DNA from 2 places in the Cupriavidus sp. 2KB_3 genome. Region 1 is predicted to be linked to the other one. Evidence: riboswitches for the same ligand, from Rfam matches in the RefSeq annotation. Region 1 holds a riboswitch; the other holds the start of a gene.
What was found. A riboswitch is a leader RNA that binds a small molecule or an ion and turns the genes downstream of it on or off. The one in region 1 is predicted to bind glycine.
Positions count from the first base shown of each region.

Region 1 (7,286 bases):
GGCTATGGATTCTACGGCCGCCCACTGGGACGGATGATCGCCTCGCGACTCGGCAACCATGCGCACGGCTCGCTCGCGAACCTCCGGGGAAAACTTGACTGGTTTCTTCATCGTGGCTCCATTCTCTCAAGAAGTGGAGCCTCCACTAAACCCGGGGCGGTTCAGTGCCTTTTGAGTCTCGGTGTAGTAGATCCTGCGCCTCTGTTTCATTTTCAACACCTCCACTGCTCACGCAGCATCTAGTGTTGCATCGACCCATTGAATCCACGGCCAGTTTCCGCCGCTCGCCATCGCTGTGGACCGGTCATTCGAGCGGCGGCTCTGCATCGAACAGCGGACCTTCACGGGCATCGTCGTCACCCCACCCATGACACCACATCCTTGCTTAGCTTGTCCTTGTCACCGTGCCGTCGCTTTCACCCCGCCGAAGTGGGTCAGCCGCGTCGGTCAGATTTCGGCTTCTCATGCTGCTTTCGCCCAAAGGCTTGGCGCTGGATTTGGGGCGGAACGGCGTACGTACCTCAGACGTTAGCGAAAACTCACTTTCCGCGTTGCTTCGATAGAGGGCATCGCCTGGTGGAAGATCCGTGTTCGAAGCTTGTGCGTGCGAAGCATCTACTCAGCGATCCTCTAAGGAAGCTCGTGGGCAATAGCACACCACGGGGAGCCGGGCACGGCGAATGGCGTGGCTAAGGGAATTTTCAGGCGTCTGGAGGGGTGAGACCATACATTTGGAAAGCCCACTAATGCTCATGAACGCGCTCTAATGTTTCCAACAGCGTTTTAATGTGCAAACGGGGGTTTAATGTCCGAGGTCAACCGCGCTTCTGCGGGGCTCTATAATTCATCCGTCGTTTCACTGCACACTGAACTATGGAATACGCTCCCGGCATCAGCCAGCTTGCCGGCCTGCTGGCCGATCCCGGCCGTGCGGCCATGTTGTGGGCGCTGATGGATGGCAGCGCCCGGCCTGCCGGCGAGTTGGCGATGATTGCCGGGCTGTCGGCCTCCTCCACGAGTGGTCATCTGGCCCGCATGTCCGAAGGCGGGCTGCTGGCCGTGGAGACGCGCGGGCGCAATCGCTATTACCGGCTGGCCACGCCCGAAATCGGTGTGGCGATCGAGGCACTTGCGTCGGCGTCGCTGGCCAGCCAGCCGCCGCGCGTGCGTGCCGTGCCGGTCTCCCGCACCGCGCCGCCGGCGCTGCGCCAGGCGCGCACCTGCTATGACCACCTGGCCGGGGAACTTGCGGTGGGTCTTTTCGAACGAATGTCCGAAGCGGGCTGGCTGATCGTGTCGGGCAGCACCGTCGACCTCAGCGCCCCCGGCGCGGAGGCGATGGGGCAGCTTGGCATCGACCTGGGCGCCACCCGCCGCAAGCGCCGGCAGTTTGCCTGCACCTGCCCGGACTGGAGCGAGCGCAAGCCTCATCTGGGCGGGGCGCTCGGCGCCGCGCTGCTCGACAGCCTGCTGGCTCATGGGTGGATCGAGCGTACGGACACGTCGCGCGCCCTGCGCGTGACGCCCCGCGGCCAGCGCGAAATCGTGAACGTGGCCGCATGAATGATATGAATACCGAAGCCAGAGGAGGAGCAGATGGCAATTGAACTGGACGACGACGCGCAAGACGCCATCAGCCGGCTATTCGCGCTGATCAACCTCGGCGATAGCGCCCAGACCAGCCGGCAATTCTCGCTATTCGAGGAAGCGCTGGAAGACGCCGAGGAAGACGAGATCGATGCCGCCGGCCTGCTCTGGCAGGTCAAGGACATCATCGACTGGGAATCCGGCTACTACGTCGACTGGAAAGACGCCGAGTCCTTCATCGGCTGCCTGAACCAGCTTTGCGAGCGGATCGACCTCGAGGTGGACTGGGGCACCGAGGACACCGAGGACGAGGACTTTCTGGAAGGCACGAGCGTGCCCGAGTTGATGGAAATCGTCACCACGCAGCTGCGCATGGCCGGCTACACGCTATGGAACTGGGATACCGGCGGCGACGCCTACGGCGGCTGGATCACCCGCAGCGAGGACGACGAGGAGATGCTCGAGATCGCCGAGACGCTCGGCTTCGACATCCGCCCCGGCGACCAGCCTTACTGACCAGCCGACCGCGCGGGAACTCAGTCGAGCCCGATCACCACGGCGCCGCCATCATCGTCCGGGGTATCCGCAATGTCGGGGGCATCCGTGCCCGCCAGCGCCTTGGCACGTGGCGCCGGGCGCCGGGTCTCCGGCACGCCCAGCGTTTCCTCCAGCACGGTGAGGAAGGCCCGCACGCTCGGCGGCATCAGCTTGCGGGCCGGCATCAGCACGTACACCTTCAGCGGGGACGACGTATAGCCGGGCAGCACGCGCACCAGTTGGCCGTGCACCAGATGCTCGTGCACGAAGCGCGGCGACATGCGCGCCACGCCCAGCCCGTCCAGCGCGGCCTTGAGGCGGACTTCGGCGTTATGCGTGGAAATGCGCGGCGAAACATCCATGGCGAAGGTTTCCACGCCGTCGCGCAGAAATTCCCATTGCACGTCGTCAAGGTTGCCCAGCGTCGGCCAGCCCTTCAGGTCCTGCGGCGCACGCGGCAGGCCGTGCTCGCGGATCAGCGCGGGTGCCGCATAGAACGCACGCTCGATCAGCACCACCCGCTTGCTCGCGAACGAGCTGTCGTGGAGGTTGGTGTCGGTCATGACGAAGGCGAGATCGTAGCCGTGGCGGATCAGGTCGGGCTGATCCCAGCTCATGTCGAGTTCCACGTGCAGCGACGGGTGCAGCTTGAGCAACCTCGACAGCGAGGCCGAGAGGTGCTGCGAGCCCACCTCGTAAGGTGTGGCGATGCGCAGCGTGCCGCTGACCTCGGCGCTCACCGAGGCAGCCTCGGCGCTGATCTCGCGCAGTTCACCGAACAGCGGCGCTACGCGGTCATAGAGCTGCTGGCCGCGCTGGGTCACGCGCACGCGCCGCGTGGTGCGCTCGAAGAGGCGCACGCCAACCTGGGTTTCCAGCCGGGCAACCGCCGCACTGGCCGATGACTTGGGCACTTCCGCCAGTTCGGCTCCCTGCGTGAAGCCGCCCCCTTCCACTACGCGGCAGAAGATTTCCCAGTCTTTCCAGTCGATCGATTTCATGCAACACCTTGGTCTTCGCGTGCCTCCAGGCACGGCCGGATTGTCCCACAGCACGAACAATCCTGCCGGTTGAGACTCAAGGCTCGGGAAAACATTGATTGATAACAATTCGTGTTACCGCATACGATTCCCGCATCCGCCCCGAGTGGGGTGTCTTGTGGAGTTGCAATGCTGAAAGTCGCCGTCCTTCTCATCGCCGGTGCGTTTTCCACGGGTGCGCTCGCGGGCGCCAAGTGCGACAAGCATCCGAAGTCCGAATGGATGCCCGAGGCCGACGCCAAGGCCAAGATCGTCGCCCAGGGCTACAACATCAAGAAATTCAAGGTGGACGGCAACTGCTACGAGATCTACGGCACCACCAAGGACGGCAAGAAGGCCGAGATCTACTTCGACACGAAGACGCTCGACATCGTGAAGTCCGAGATCGAGAAGTAAGCATGTCCGTCCCGGCTGGCCAGCTGCGCGAAATCGCCACGCTCCGCGTCTGGGACGGCGTGGTGCGGCTCACGCATTGGAGCGTGGCAGCCATCGTGTGCTACGGCATCATCGACGATTCCGGCGACCAGATGCACCGCCTGCTGGGCTACGTGGCCGCCGGACTCGTGCTGTTCCGCATCCTCTGGGGCTTCATCGGCAGCGAACACGCGCGCTTCCGCGCCTGGCTGCCGCGCCCTGCCGGCGTGCTGGCCCATGCCCGGGCCATGGCCCGGCGCCGCGCGCCGCGCTTCATCAGCCACACGCCGCTCGGCGCGGTGATGATGCTGGCGATGTGGACGCTGATCCTGCTGCTGGCCGTCACCGGCTGGCTCTCCCGCCTCGACCCGTTCTGGGGCGAGGACTGGCCCATCGACATCCATCGCTGGCTCTCCAACACGCTGCTCGGGCTGGTGGTGGTGCACGCGCTGGTGGCCATCGTTGCCAGCGTGGCCGGCAAGGAAAACCTGATCGGGGCGATGATTACCGGCCGCAAGCCACGCAACCTCGACTAGCCGGGGTTGCCGGAGCAGCGATCCCCGTGGCATAGTGCCCCCGTCGTACCCGTTTTACCCGCGTTATCGGGAGAGACCGTTCCTGCCGCCCGGCAGGCCGGCGCCGAAGGAGCAACCGCCCCGGAAACTCTCAGGCCAAAGGACCGGTAACGCCATTGCACTCTGAAGAACCCCGGCTCGCGTCAGCCGACGGTACCGAAGGAGCAAGCGATGCGCCCGCGCGCATCGTGAATCTCTCAGGTCAAGGACAGAGGGGGCGTGCGTCGCGCATGGTGCGCCACGTACCCCCCATCCATGACGTCCTGGAAGACCTGACAACATGAAGACAATCGCAGTCATCGGCGGTGGCATCACCGGCGTGACGACCGCTTACGCCCTCGCCAAACGTGGTTTCGCGGTCACGCTGCTCGAGCGCCATCGCTACGCGGCCATGGAAACCTCGTTCGCCAATGGCGGCCAGCTCTCCGCGTCGAACGCCGAGGTCTGGACCCACCGCTCCACGCTGGTCAAGGGCATCAAGTGGATGCTGCGCAACGACGCGCCGCTGCTCGTGAACCCCCGTCCCACCTGGCACAAGCTGAGCTGGTTCGCCGAATTCATCGCCGCCATGCCGCACTACCGGGCGAACACGATCGAGACCGCCCGGCTGGCCATCGCCGCCCGGGCGCACCTGTTCGGCTGGGCCGAGGCGGAAGGCATCGACTTCGACCTCAAGCGGCAGGGCATCCTCCATATCTACCGGGACAAGGCGGGCTTCGACCATGCCGGCGAGGTCTCCCGCCTGCTGGCCGAGGGCGGCCTGCCGCGCCGCGCGGTCACGCCCGAGGAAATGCGTGCGATCGAGCCGACACTGGCCGGCCAGTACTACGGCGGCTACTACACCGAGAGCGACGCCACCGGCGACATCCACAAATTCACTTCCGGCCTGGCCGCGGCGGCCCAGCGGCTCGGCGTGGTCACGCGCTACAGCCAGGACGTGCAGACGGTCACGTCGGACGGCCGCAGGGCCACCATCACCGTCCGCGACGGCGCGCAGGGCACCGCAACCACCTCGACGACCTTCGACGCCGTGGTGGTCTGCGCCGGGGTGGCCAGCCGGCAGTTCGCCGCGCAGCTGGGCGACCGCGTGAACATCTACCCGGTGAAGGGCTATTCGATCACGGTGAACCTGCCCGACGCCGCCAGCCAGGCTGCGGCTCCTACGGTCAGCCTGCTCGACGACGAGACCAAGCTCGTGACCAGCCGGCTGGGCGTGGACCGCTTCCGCGTGGCCGGCACGGCCGAGTTCAACGGCATCGACCGCGACATCCGCGCGGACCGCATCCGCCCGCTGATCGACTGGGTCAACACCTGCTTCCCCGGCGTGAGCACGCGCAGCGTGGTGCCGTGGGCGGGGCTGCGGCCGATGATGCCGAACATGATGCCGCGCGTGGGGCGTGGCCGGCAGGCCAACGTGTTCTACAACACGGGGCACGGGCATCTGGGGTGGACGTTGTCGGCAGTGACGGCCGAGATGGTGGGCGATGTCATCCGGCAGGCGGCAGGCGAGCGCGCGACGGTGCGGACGGGCCTGGCACTGGCTGGCGAGGGCTGATCGATCGCAGGAAACAAAAAAGCCCGCGACTTTCGTCGCGGGCTTTTTTGCTGAAACTTTGGTGCCCAGGAGAGGACTCGAACCTCCACAGTGTTGCCACCGCTAGGACCTGAACCTAGTGCGTCTACCAATTCCGCCACCTGGGCAAGGTGAGCGGCGCATTCTACATGACCTTGCGGATTTTGCAAGCCCCCGCGCGCCACTACGCCTGCAGGCCCATGTAGATCTTCCCATCCTGAACGAAGCGATTGCGCCCGGCGCGCTTGGCCTGGTACATCGCGCTGTCCGCCCGGTGCAGCAGGGGCTCCAGCCGTGGCGCGTCCGGCACCGCGCAGGCCGCGCCCACGCTGATCGTGACGAACGGCTGCACCGGCGTGCCGTTGTGCGGGATCTCCAGGTCGCGCACCGCCGCCACCATGCGGCGCGCCACGTTGCGCGTCTCGTCCTGCGACGCGTCCGGCAGCACCACCGCGAACTCCTCGCCGCCCAGCCGCGCGCAGAACTGCTCCCCCGCCAGCACGCTGGTCAGCGCGGTGGCCACCCGGCGCAGGCAGTCGTCACCGCAGGGGTGGCCGTACAGGTCGTTGTATTGCTTGAAGAGGTCCACGTCGAGAATCAGCAGCCCGATCGGCGCGTCCGTCTCGAAGGCCCGGGTCACGGCCAGCAGGGACTCGCGCTGGAAGAAGCGCCGGTTCGGAATGCCGGTCAGCGCGTCGATGTCGAGGTCCGCCTCCACGCGCGAGAGCCGCGCCTCGGTCTGGCCGAGCTGGGCCGTCAGCGCCAGTTCGCGCGACTGGTAGCGGCTGATGTCGCGCATGAAGACCAGCGTGCCGATGCGCTTGCCGTCCAGCCGCATTACCGGCTCCGCTGTCACCTCGTAGTGCGCGTCCTGGGGAATGTAGGGCATGGCGTCGTCGCCGGCCCCCGCCTCGCGTGGCTGGCGCAGCGCCTCGTCCCACATGGCCGGCATCGGCTGTCCCCGGCGCAGGTCGGGCACCAGCCGCACGGCGGCCGGGTTGAACTCGACGATGCGCCCCTTGGTGTCGACGATCACACAGCCATCGCCAATCGTGTCGAACACGCGCAACCGCGCGTAGTGGCCGATGTCGTCCAGATGGGTGCGCAGCGCGCAGATCCAGACCACCACCGTCATCAGGGAGAACGTGGCCGGGGTCAGGTCGCCGCCCAGCGGGCTGGTCCAGCGCTGCAGGTAGGCCATGTGGGTCAGCAGCGGCAGGGTCAGGCTGCTGGCCACGATGGCCCGGCCCCAACGCGTCAGCGCCGCATTGGGCACCTCCGCCGTAAGCAGGAAGACCAGGCTCAGCAGCAGCATGAAATAGGTCCACGCCGCCATCACCACGTAGCCGGGGCCATGGTGGAAGATGGCGCCCGGCGAGACGCCGGCCGGCATCAGGTCGATGCGCGTCCAGATCAGGTGATGCCGCTCGTTGGTCAGCACCAGCACCACGGACACCACCGCCGCCAGCACCGGTAGCCACAGCCGCGACCACGGCACCACGTAGCGCGGCCGGCTCAGGTGGATCATCGCCACCAGCCAGCCGATGGGCACCATCACGA
Region 1 is NZ_JBFRHD010000034.1:28,761-36,046, reverse strand. Features, by position in the region: one part of gene AB4120_RS26810 (IS3 family transposase) at 1-111, opposite strand, end outside; gene AB4120_RS26805 (ArsR/SmtB family transcription factor) at 874-1,563, shown strand; gene AB4120_RS26800 (DUF6630 family protein) at 1,597-2,103, shown strand; gene AB4120_RS26795 (LysR family transcriptional regulator) at 2,124-3,125, opposite strand; gene AB4120_RS26790 (PepSY domain-containing protein) at 3,294-3,560, shown strand; gene AB4120_RS26785 (cytochrome b/b6 domain-containing protein) at 3,563-4,114, shown strand; glycine riboswitch at 4,172-4,270, shown strand; gene AB4120_RS26780 (D-amino acid dehydrogenase) at 4,434-5,708, shown strand; tRNA gene AB4120_RS26775 (tRNA-Leu) at 5,768-5,854, opposite strand; gene AB4120_RS26770 (GGDEF domain-containing protein) at 5,911-7,286, opposite strand, start outside.

Region 2 (7,286 bases), on a different contig from region 1:
GCGGCGGCGGATGGCGGCGGGCACCACGGCGTCGATCAACGCGGCGCGCGTCTCGTAGCCGAGCACCTTGAGCATGTGTTGCTGTTCGGCGGTGTCCGGGCCGATGTGACGGGCGGCGAAGGCGTCGCGCGCCTCCAGTTCGGCCAGCGTGGGCCGGCTACCTTGGGCGGCGTTCATGGGAAGAGGGGCGTTCATGGCAAGTGTCTCGTGGGGCGGGGCGGCAGGTGGTCAGCCTGGCCGCCGCGCGGGCATCTCGGGCGCCGCCTCCTGGCTCGGGAGACGGCTGGTACAGCGCGTCAGGCGCCGACGCTGGCCTTGTAGGCGTCGACGGTCATCAGGCCGTTCACATCGTCGCCATTGGCCGGCTTCAGTTTGAACAGCCACGCGTCGAAGGCGTTGGCGTTGACGGATTCCGGCGCGGCGCTCGCGGCCTCGTTCACGGCGATGACTTCGCCGGCCACCGGGGCGTAGATGTCGGAAGCGGCCTTCACGGACTCCACCACGGCCAGCGCGTCGCCGGCGCCTACCGACTTGCCGACTTCGGGCAGCTCCAGGAAGACGATGTCGCCCAGCGCGTCCTGCGCATGGTCGGTAATGCCGATCGTCAGCGTGCCGTCGGCTTCAACGCGCACCCACTCGTGCGATTCGGTGTACTTCAGGTCAGCAGGGAAATTCATGACGGGTTCTCCGGGAATGCAGTGTTTGTCTTGTTTCGGTTCGCCTGCCGGGGCCAGCCGGGCAGGCGTGATGGCGACCGTTGGTGTCAGCCGGGCGGATGCCTCAGCTCACGAGTGCCTTGCCATTGCGCACAAACGGCAGTTTAACCACAGTCGCGGTCAGTTTGCGGTCACGAATCTCGACCTGGACCTCGGTGCCGGGCACAACGCCCTGCGGCAGCCGGGCAAAGGCAATGGATTGGGAGAGGGACGGGCTGAAGGTGCCGCTCGTGATCTCGCCGTCGCCGGCGGGGGTGATCACCTTCTGGTGCGCACGCAGCACCCCGCCCTTGTCGCGCAGGATCAGCCCGGCAAATGTCTTATGTTGTCCGGCCGCCAGCAGCGCGGATTTGCCGGTGAAATCGCGCTCGCTCTGCAGGTCCACGGTCCAGGCCAGGCCGGCGTCGAGCGGCGAGGTGTGGATATCCATGTCCTGGCCGTACAGGTTCATGCCGGCCTCCAGGCGCAGCGTGTCGCGCGCGCCAAGTCCGGCCGGGCGCACGCCCACGGACTGCAGCTTCTCCCAGATGCCGGCCACGTTCTCGGCCTCCACCACCAGCTCGAAGCCGTCCTCGCCGGTATAGCCGGTGCGCGCCACCATCAGCTCGCCCATCATCGGGTCCTGCACCACCACGGCGTTGAACGGCTTGAGCGCGTCCGCCGGCTGGGTCGAGGGGAAGGCCTGGTGGACCTTGGCGCGCGCGTTCGGGCCCTGCACGGCGATGATCGCCAGCTTGCCCACGCCGGCCGGCGCCACGTCGCCCCGGCGCGGGGTGATCGTCACGCCGCTGCCGGTGGCCGCGTTGCGGGCCGTGATCCATTCGATGTCGCCCACCGCCGTGCTGGCGTTCACCACCAGGCGGAAACGGTCTTCGGCGAAGAAATAGACGATCAGGTCGTCGATGACCCCGCCTTTTTCGTCGAGCATGCACGTATACTGGGCCTTGCCCGGGGTCTGGAGCTTGTCGACATTGTTGGCCAGCAGGCCGCGCAGGAAGGCGCGCGTGTTGGGGCCGGACAGGTCCACCACGCACATGTGCGAGACATCGAACATGCCGGCATCGCCGCGCACCGCGTTGTGTTCCTCGATCTGGGAGCCGTAGTTGACCGGCATGTCCCAGCCGCCGAAATCGACCATGCGGGCACCGAGCGAGCGGTGGATGGCGTTAAGGGGCGTGGCCTGGAGCGTCATGGGAAATCCTCTGGAGCGAATACGGCAGCGAAAACGAAAAAAGGGTCATCCGCCGTGGGGATCGATGGCAATGCCACCAATCCGCCGCGGCGGATGACCCCTCTGTCCTCGATACCTGAGAGATTACGATGCGGCTTGCCGCATCGCGCGCCCCTTCGGTGGACACGCTCGCCATGCCTGGGCACGGGCGGGTGTCGCTCTCCAGAGTGCGGCATGCATCGTGTGCATGTTGCATGCCGATCCGACCGGTCCGTGGTGCCTGAGAGTTTTCGGGTGATACCCCTTCGGCGGCGCAATGGCTGCGCGCTCTCCCGGTTGGATGCGCGTGAATGTACGGGACGGGTTGACCTTTGTCAACGCGGCGCCAACGCCACCTTGCTAAGGGCCGGGGAGTGCGCGGCGGTAATTCCTGCCGCCTGCGGGTAAGGACTACCCGCCGCCGCCCCGGAGGCGCGTGCCGCGCCGGATCAACGATCCTTCGTGACGACGTTACCCACCACGCCGCCCACCGCCGCGCCACCCACCGTGCCGAGCGCGCTGCCGTTGGTCAACGCCGCGCCGCCGAGCGCGCCAACGCCCGCGCCAATGGCCGTGTTGCGTGTCTTGGGACTCATGTCCGCGCAGCCGCCAAAGGCCGCAAGGGTGACACCGATCAGCGTGACTTTCGCCAGGGTTCGCATTGTTTTCATGATCGCCTCCGAATGTGCCGAATTTGTCATCAGGACCGCACAGCCGCCGGTCCCGCATGATCGTAGGAGGCAATCTCCATGCCCCGGATGCTTACTCAGGCGTCACATTTACGAAGTGTTACCGCGATGAAACACTGGTAGCACTCGCGCCGCGGATGTCGGCCATCCGGCACCGGCGCGGGCCACCCTGCGTGTTAACATCGACGCCTTTCGCGCGCCCCAAAGGCGTGCGCCATCCGGCACCCGCCCACCCATGACCCACGGACTCAACGCCGCCCAATCCGAAGCCGTTCGCTATCTGGACGGGCCCTGCCTCGTCCTCGCGGGCGCCGGGTCCGGCAAGACGCGCGTCATCACGCAGAAGATTGCCCACCTGATCGAGGACAAGGGCTTCGAGCCGCGCCACATCGCCGCCGTCACCTTCACCAACAAGGCGGCGAAGGAGATGCAGGAGCGCATCGGCAAGCTGATGGAGGGCAAGACCACGCGCGAGGGCAAGCGGATTCCGCTCAAGCAGCTCACCGTCTGTACCTTCCACTCGCTCGGCGTGCAGATCCTGCGTATGGAGGCCGAGCACGTCGGCCTGAAGCCGCAGTTCTCGATCATGGATTCGGACGACTGCTTCGGGCTGGTGCAGGAGCAGCTCGCCACCACGGACAAGAAGCTGATCCGCAGCGTGCAGGGCACGATCTCGCTGTGGAAGAACGGCATGGTCGACCCCGAGACCGCGCTGGCCCAGGCCGCCAATGCCGACGAGCACCAGGCCGCCACGGTCTATCGCAACTATGTGGCCACGCTGCACGCCTACCAGGCGGTGGATTTCGACGACCTGATCCGCCTGCCCGCCGAGCTGTTCGCGCGTGACGAGACCGTGCGCCTGAAATGGCAGAACCGGCTGCGCTACTTCCTCGTCGACGAATACCAGGACACCAACGCCTGCCAGTACGCGCTGCTCAAGCTGCTGGCCGGCGGCTCGCACCTGCGCGCGCCGGCGTTCACGGCCGTGGGCGATGACGACCAGGCCATCTACGGCTGGCGCGGCGCCACGCTGGACAACCTGCGCGGCCTGCAGACCGATTTCCCGGACCTCAAGGTCATCAAGCTCGAGCAGAACTACCGCTCCACGGTGCGCATCCTCGAGGCGGCCAACGCGGTCATCGCCAACAATCCCAAGCTGTTCGACAAGAAGCTGTGGTCGGAGCACGGCATGGGCGACCCGATCGCCATCCACCCGATGAACGACGAGGAGCACGAGGCCGAGTCGGTGGTGTTCCGCCTGTCCGCCCACAAGTTCGAGCGCCGCGCGCAGTTCCGCGACTACGCCATCCTGTATCGCGGCAACCATCAGGCGCGGCTGTTCGAGCAGATCCTGCGGCGCGAGCGGATTCCGTACGTGCTGTCCGGCGGACAGAGCTTCTTCGACAAGGCCGAGATCAAGGATATCTGCGCCTACCTGCGGCTGATTGCCAACCCGGACGACGACCCCGCCTTTATCCGCGCCATCACCACGCCCCGGCGCGGCGTGGGCAACACCACGCTGGAGGCCCTCGGCACGTTCGCGGGGCAGGCCAAGGTGTCGCTGTTCGAGGCCGCGATGATGGGCGGCATCGAAGGCAAGCTCCAGCCGCGCCAGCTGGAGCCGCTGCGTGTGTTCTGCGAGTCGATGGTGCGGCTGGCGGACCGCGCCAAGACCGATCCGGCCACCGTGCTGCTCGACGACATGATGGCCGGCATCCACTATGAATCGTACTTGTACGATACCTTCGACGAACGCCAGGCCCAGTCGCGCTGGACCAATACGCTCGAATTCCTCGACTGGCTCAAGCGCAAGGGCACGCGCCCGGAAGCCGAAGCCGGGGAGGGCGAGGCCACCGGCTTCGACAACGCCGACGGCTTTGGCGACGAAGGCAAGAACCTGCTCGAACTGACCCAGACCGTGGCGCTGATGAGCATGCTCGAAGGCCGCGAGGAAGACCCGGACGCGGTGCGGCTCTCCACGCTCCACGCCTCCAAGGGCCTCGAATATCCGCACGTGTTCCTGGTGGGCGTGGAGGAGGGCATCCTGCCCCACGCGCGCGAGGACGAAGACATGAGCGACGAGAAAATCGAGGAAGAGCGCCGGCTGATGTACGTGGGCATCACCCGCGCCCAGCGCAGCCTCCAGATCAGCTGGTGCAAGAAGCGCAAGCGCGCCCGGGACACCTACTCCTGCGAACCCTCGCGCTTCATCACCGAAATGAAACTCGAAGAGGCGCCAGCTCCTGTCGACGAGACCCCGGCCATGAGCCCCAAGGACCGGTTGGCGAATCTCAAGGCGCTGCTGGGTACGCCGGGCGCGCCCGGCAAGCCCGTGGCAGGTTGAGCCGCACCCTCGCCCCAGCCCACGCATCACCGCCGATACAAGGCGGACAAGACCGCGCGCCCCGCGCTTTCTAATATGGCGACGCGTCAGACGCCTCGGCGACTGGCGCCGTGCCGCGCCTGCCCTTCGGTTAGCGGTGCGGCTGGGTACGCTTGCGTGCCTGGCTCTTCCCTGTTGAACGCTCCCGGCGCGGCAGTGCCGGGGGCGTCGTTTTATCAGGCGAAGTTATCCACAGCGCACGTATCAAGTCCGATACAAAGCCGCCACAGCGCCGATATTGCAAACTGGTACAGTTGGACGCCGGCTGTTGCGCGGGCCCCTGCCAGTTTTCGCGCATCGGCTGTCCGCATCGCCCGCCGGCGTTTCCCATCCCTCCCGTTTTGCCATGGACCTCACTCCCGCCTTGCCTACCCGCCTGCTGATCGTCGATGACGATCCCCAGATCCGCGCCATGCTGGCCGAATACCTGGCCACGTTCGGCATGGCGGCCGATGGGGCCGAAGGCGGGGCGTCGATGCGCACTGCCATGGCGCAGCACCACTATGACCTGGTGATCCTGGACCTCTCGCTGCCGGGCGAGAACGGCCTGACGCTGTGCCGCGAGATCCGCGAGCGCACGGACATCCCCGTGATCATGCTGACTGCCCGCGCCGAGCTGGCCGACCGTGTGGTCGGGCTCGAGGTGGGGGCGGACGACTACGTGACCAAGCCGTTCGAGATGCGCGAGCTGGTGGCGCGCATCCACACCGTGCTGCGGCGCAGTCGGGCGGATGTGCGTCGAGCGACACCCACCCCCGCAGGGCACGAGGTCAAGTTCGGCGCGTGGCGCCTCAACACCACGTTGCGCCAGTTGCTCGACGAGGAAGACACGGTCGTGCCGCTCTCGAACGCCGAGTTCCGCCTGTTGCTGACCTTCATCGAGCACCCGAACCGCGTGCTGGACCGCGAGATGCTGATCAACCAGGCGCGTGGCCGCGACCTCGACGTGTTTGATCGCAGCATCGACCTGCTGGTCTCGCGCCTGCGCCAGAAGCTGCGCGACGACCCACGCGACTCGGCCCTGATCCGCACGGTGCGGGGCGAAGGCTACGTCTTCACGGTCAACGTGGATTCCTGACGCATGGCCGCGTCCTCCCCGCCGCCGAACGCCTCCGCCGCCGTCCGGCTGGACACCGCTGTGCGGCGCCGTCCCCTCGATTCGATGTTCCTGCGGCTGTTCCTGGTCATGGCCGCGATCATGGTGGCGGTGCACGTCCTCGGCGTGACCGTCATCGAGGGGTTCTTCCCGCGCCCCGGCTCGCCCCGCTGGGAGGAGCGCATGCGCGAGGCGGCCTCGGAGGCCGCTGCCGCCGGCCAGCCATTCCGCCGACCCGAGCCCCCGCAGCGCGGCCCGCGCTTCGAGGAAGACGAGGATCGGGGCGAGGGCGGCCCGCCGGGGGAGCGCGGCATGTTCCGCCCTGGCAATCCCGACCGGCGCGGCGAGCCGCCCGGCGCGCCACGCCGCTTCCCGCCGTGGCACGGGCTCTGGCCCCTGCATCCGGGCATGATCTTCCAGTTCATCGCCATCGTGATTTCGTCGTGGGTGGGCGCGCGGCTGCTGGCCCGGCCGGTGCAGCGGCTGGCCACCGGCGCGAACCGGCTGGCGCAGGATGTGCACGCACCGCCGCTCGACGATGACACGGGGCCGGCCGAGGCGCGCGCCGCCACCAAGGCGTTGAACCTGATGCAGCAACGCATCCGCACGCAGCTGGCGCAGCAGTCGCGCTTCCTGGCGGCAGTCTCCCACGACCTGCGCACGCCGCTCACGCGCATGAGCCTGCGCATCGAGCGCATCGAGGACAACGACGTGCGCTACCGGCTGCGGCAGGATCTGGCCGAGATGAACGGGCTGATCGATGCCACGCTCTATTACCTGCGTGACCGCGACGACGGCACCGGCCCGCGCCAGCGCGTGGACGTGCAGGCGCTGCTCCAGGCCATCGTCGACGATGCCGAGGAACTCGGCCAGGACGTGCGGCTCTCCGGCACCGCCGCGCCGCTGCTGGCCTATCCGGCGGAGTTGCGCCGCGCCGTGGTCAACCTCGTCGAGAACGCGCACCGCTACGGCGGCGCCGCGCATATCGTGCTGACGGACAGCCCCGAGCGCGTGCAGATCGACGTCTGCGACAACGGCCCCGGCATTCCGCCGGCGGAGTTGCCGCGCGTGCTGGAGCCGTTCTACCGCGTGGAGTCGTCGCGCAGCCGGGCCACCGGGGGCGTGGGGATGGGGCTGTCGATTGCCGCCGATATCGTCAATCGCCATGGCGGCGAGCTGACGCTGGACAACC
Region 2 is NZ_JBFRHD010000016.1:50,144-57,429, forward strand. Features, by position in the region: gene gcvP (aminomethyl-transferring glycine dehydrogenase) at 1-195, opposite strand, end outside; gene gcvH (glycine cleavage system protein GcvH) at 297-677, opposite strand; gene gcvT (glycine cleavage system aminomethyltransferase GcvT) at 781-1,908, opposite strand; glycine riboswitch at 2,001-2,123, opposite strand; glycine riboswitch at 2,145-2,232, opposite strand; gene AB4120_RS17840 (glycine zipper 2TM domain-containing protein) at 2,376-2,597, opposite strand; gene AB4120_RS17845 (UvrD-helicase domain-containing protein) at 2,851-4,959, shown strand; gene AB4120_RS17850 (response regulator) at 5,345-6,076, shown strand; gene AB4120_RS17855 (ATP-binding protein) at 6,080-7,286, shown strand, end outside.
Region 2: it holds a riboswitch for glycine, as region 1 does, so the genes downstream of both, gcvT (glycine cleavage system aminomethyltransferase GcvT) here and AB4120_RS26780 (D-amino acid dehydrogenase) in region 1, are expected to answer to the same signal.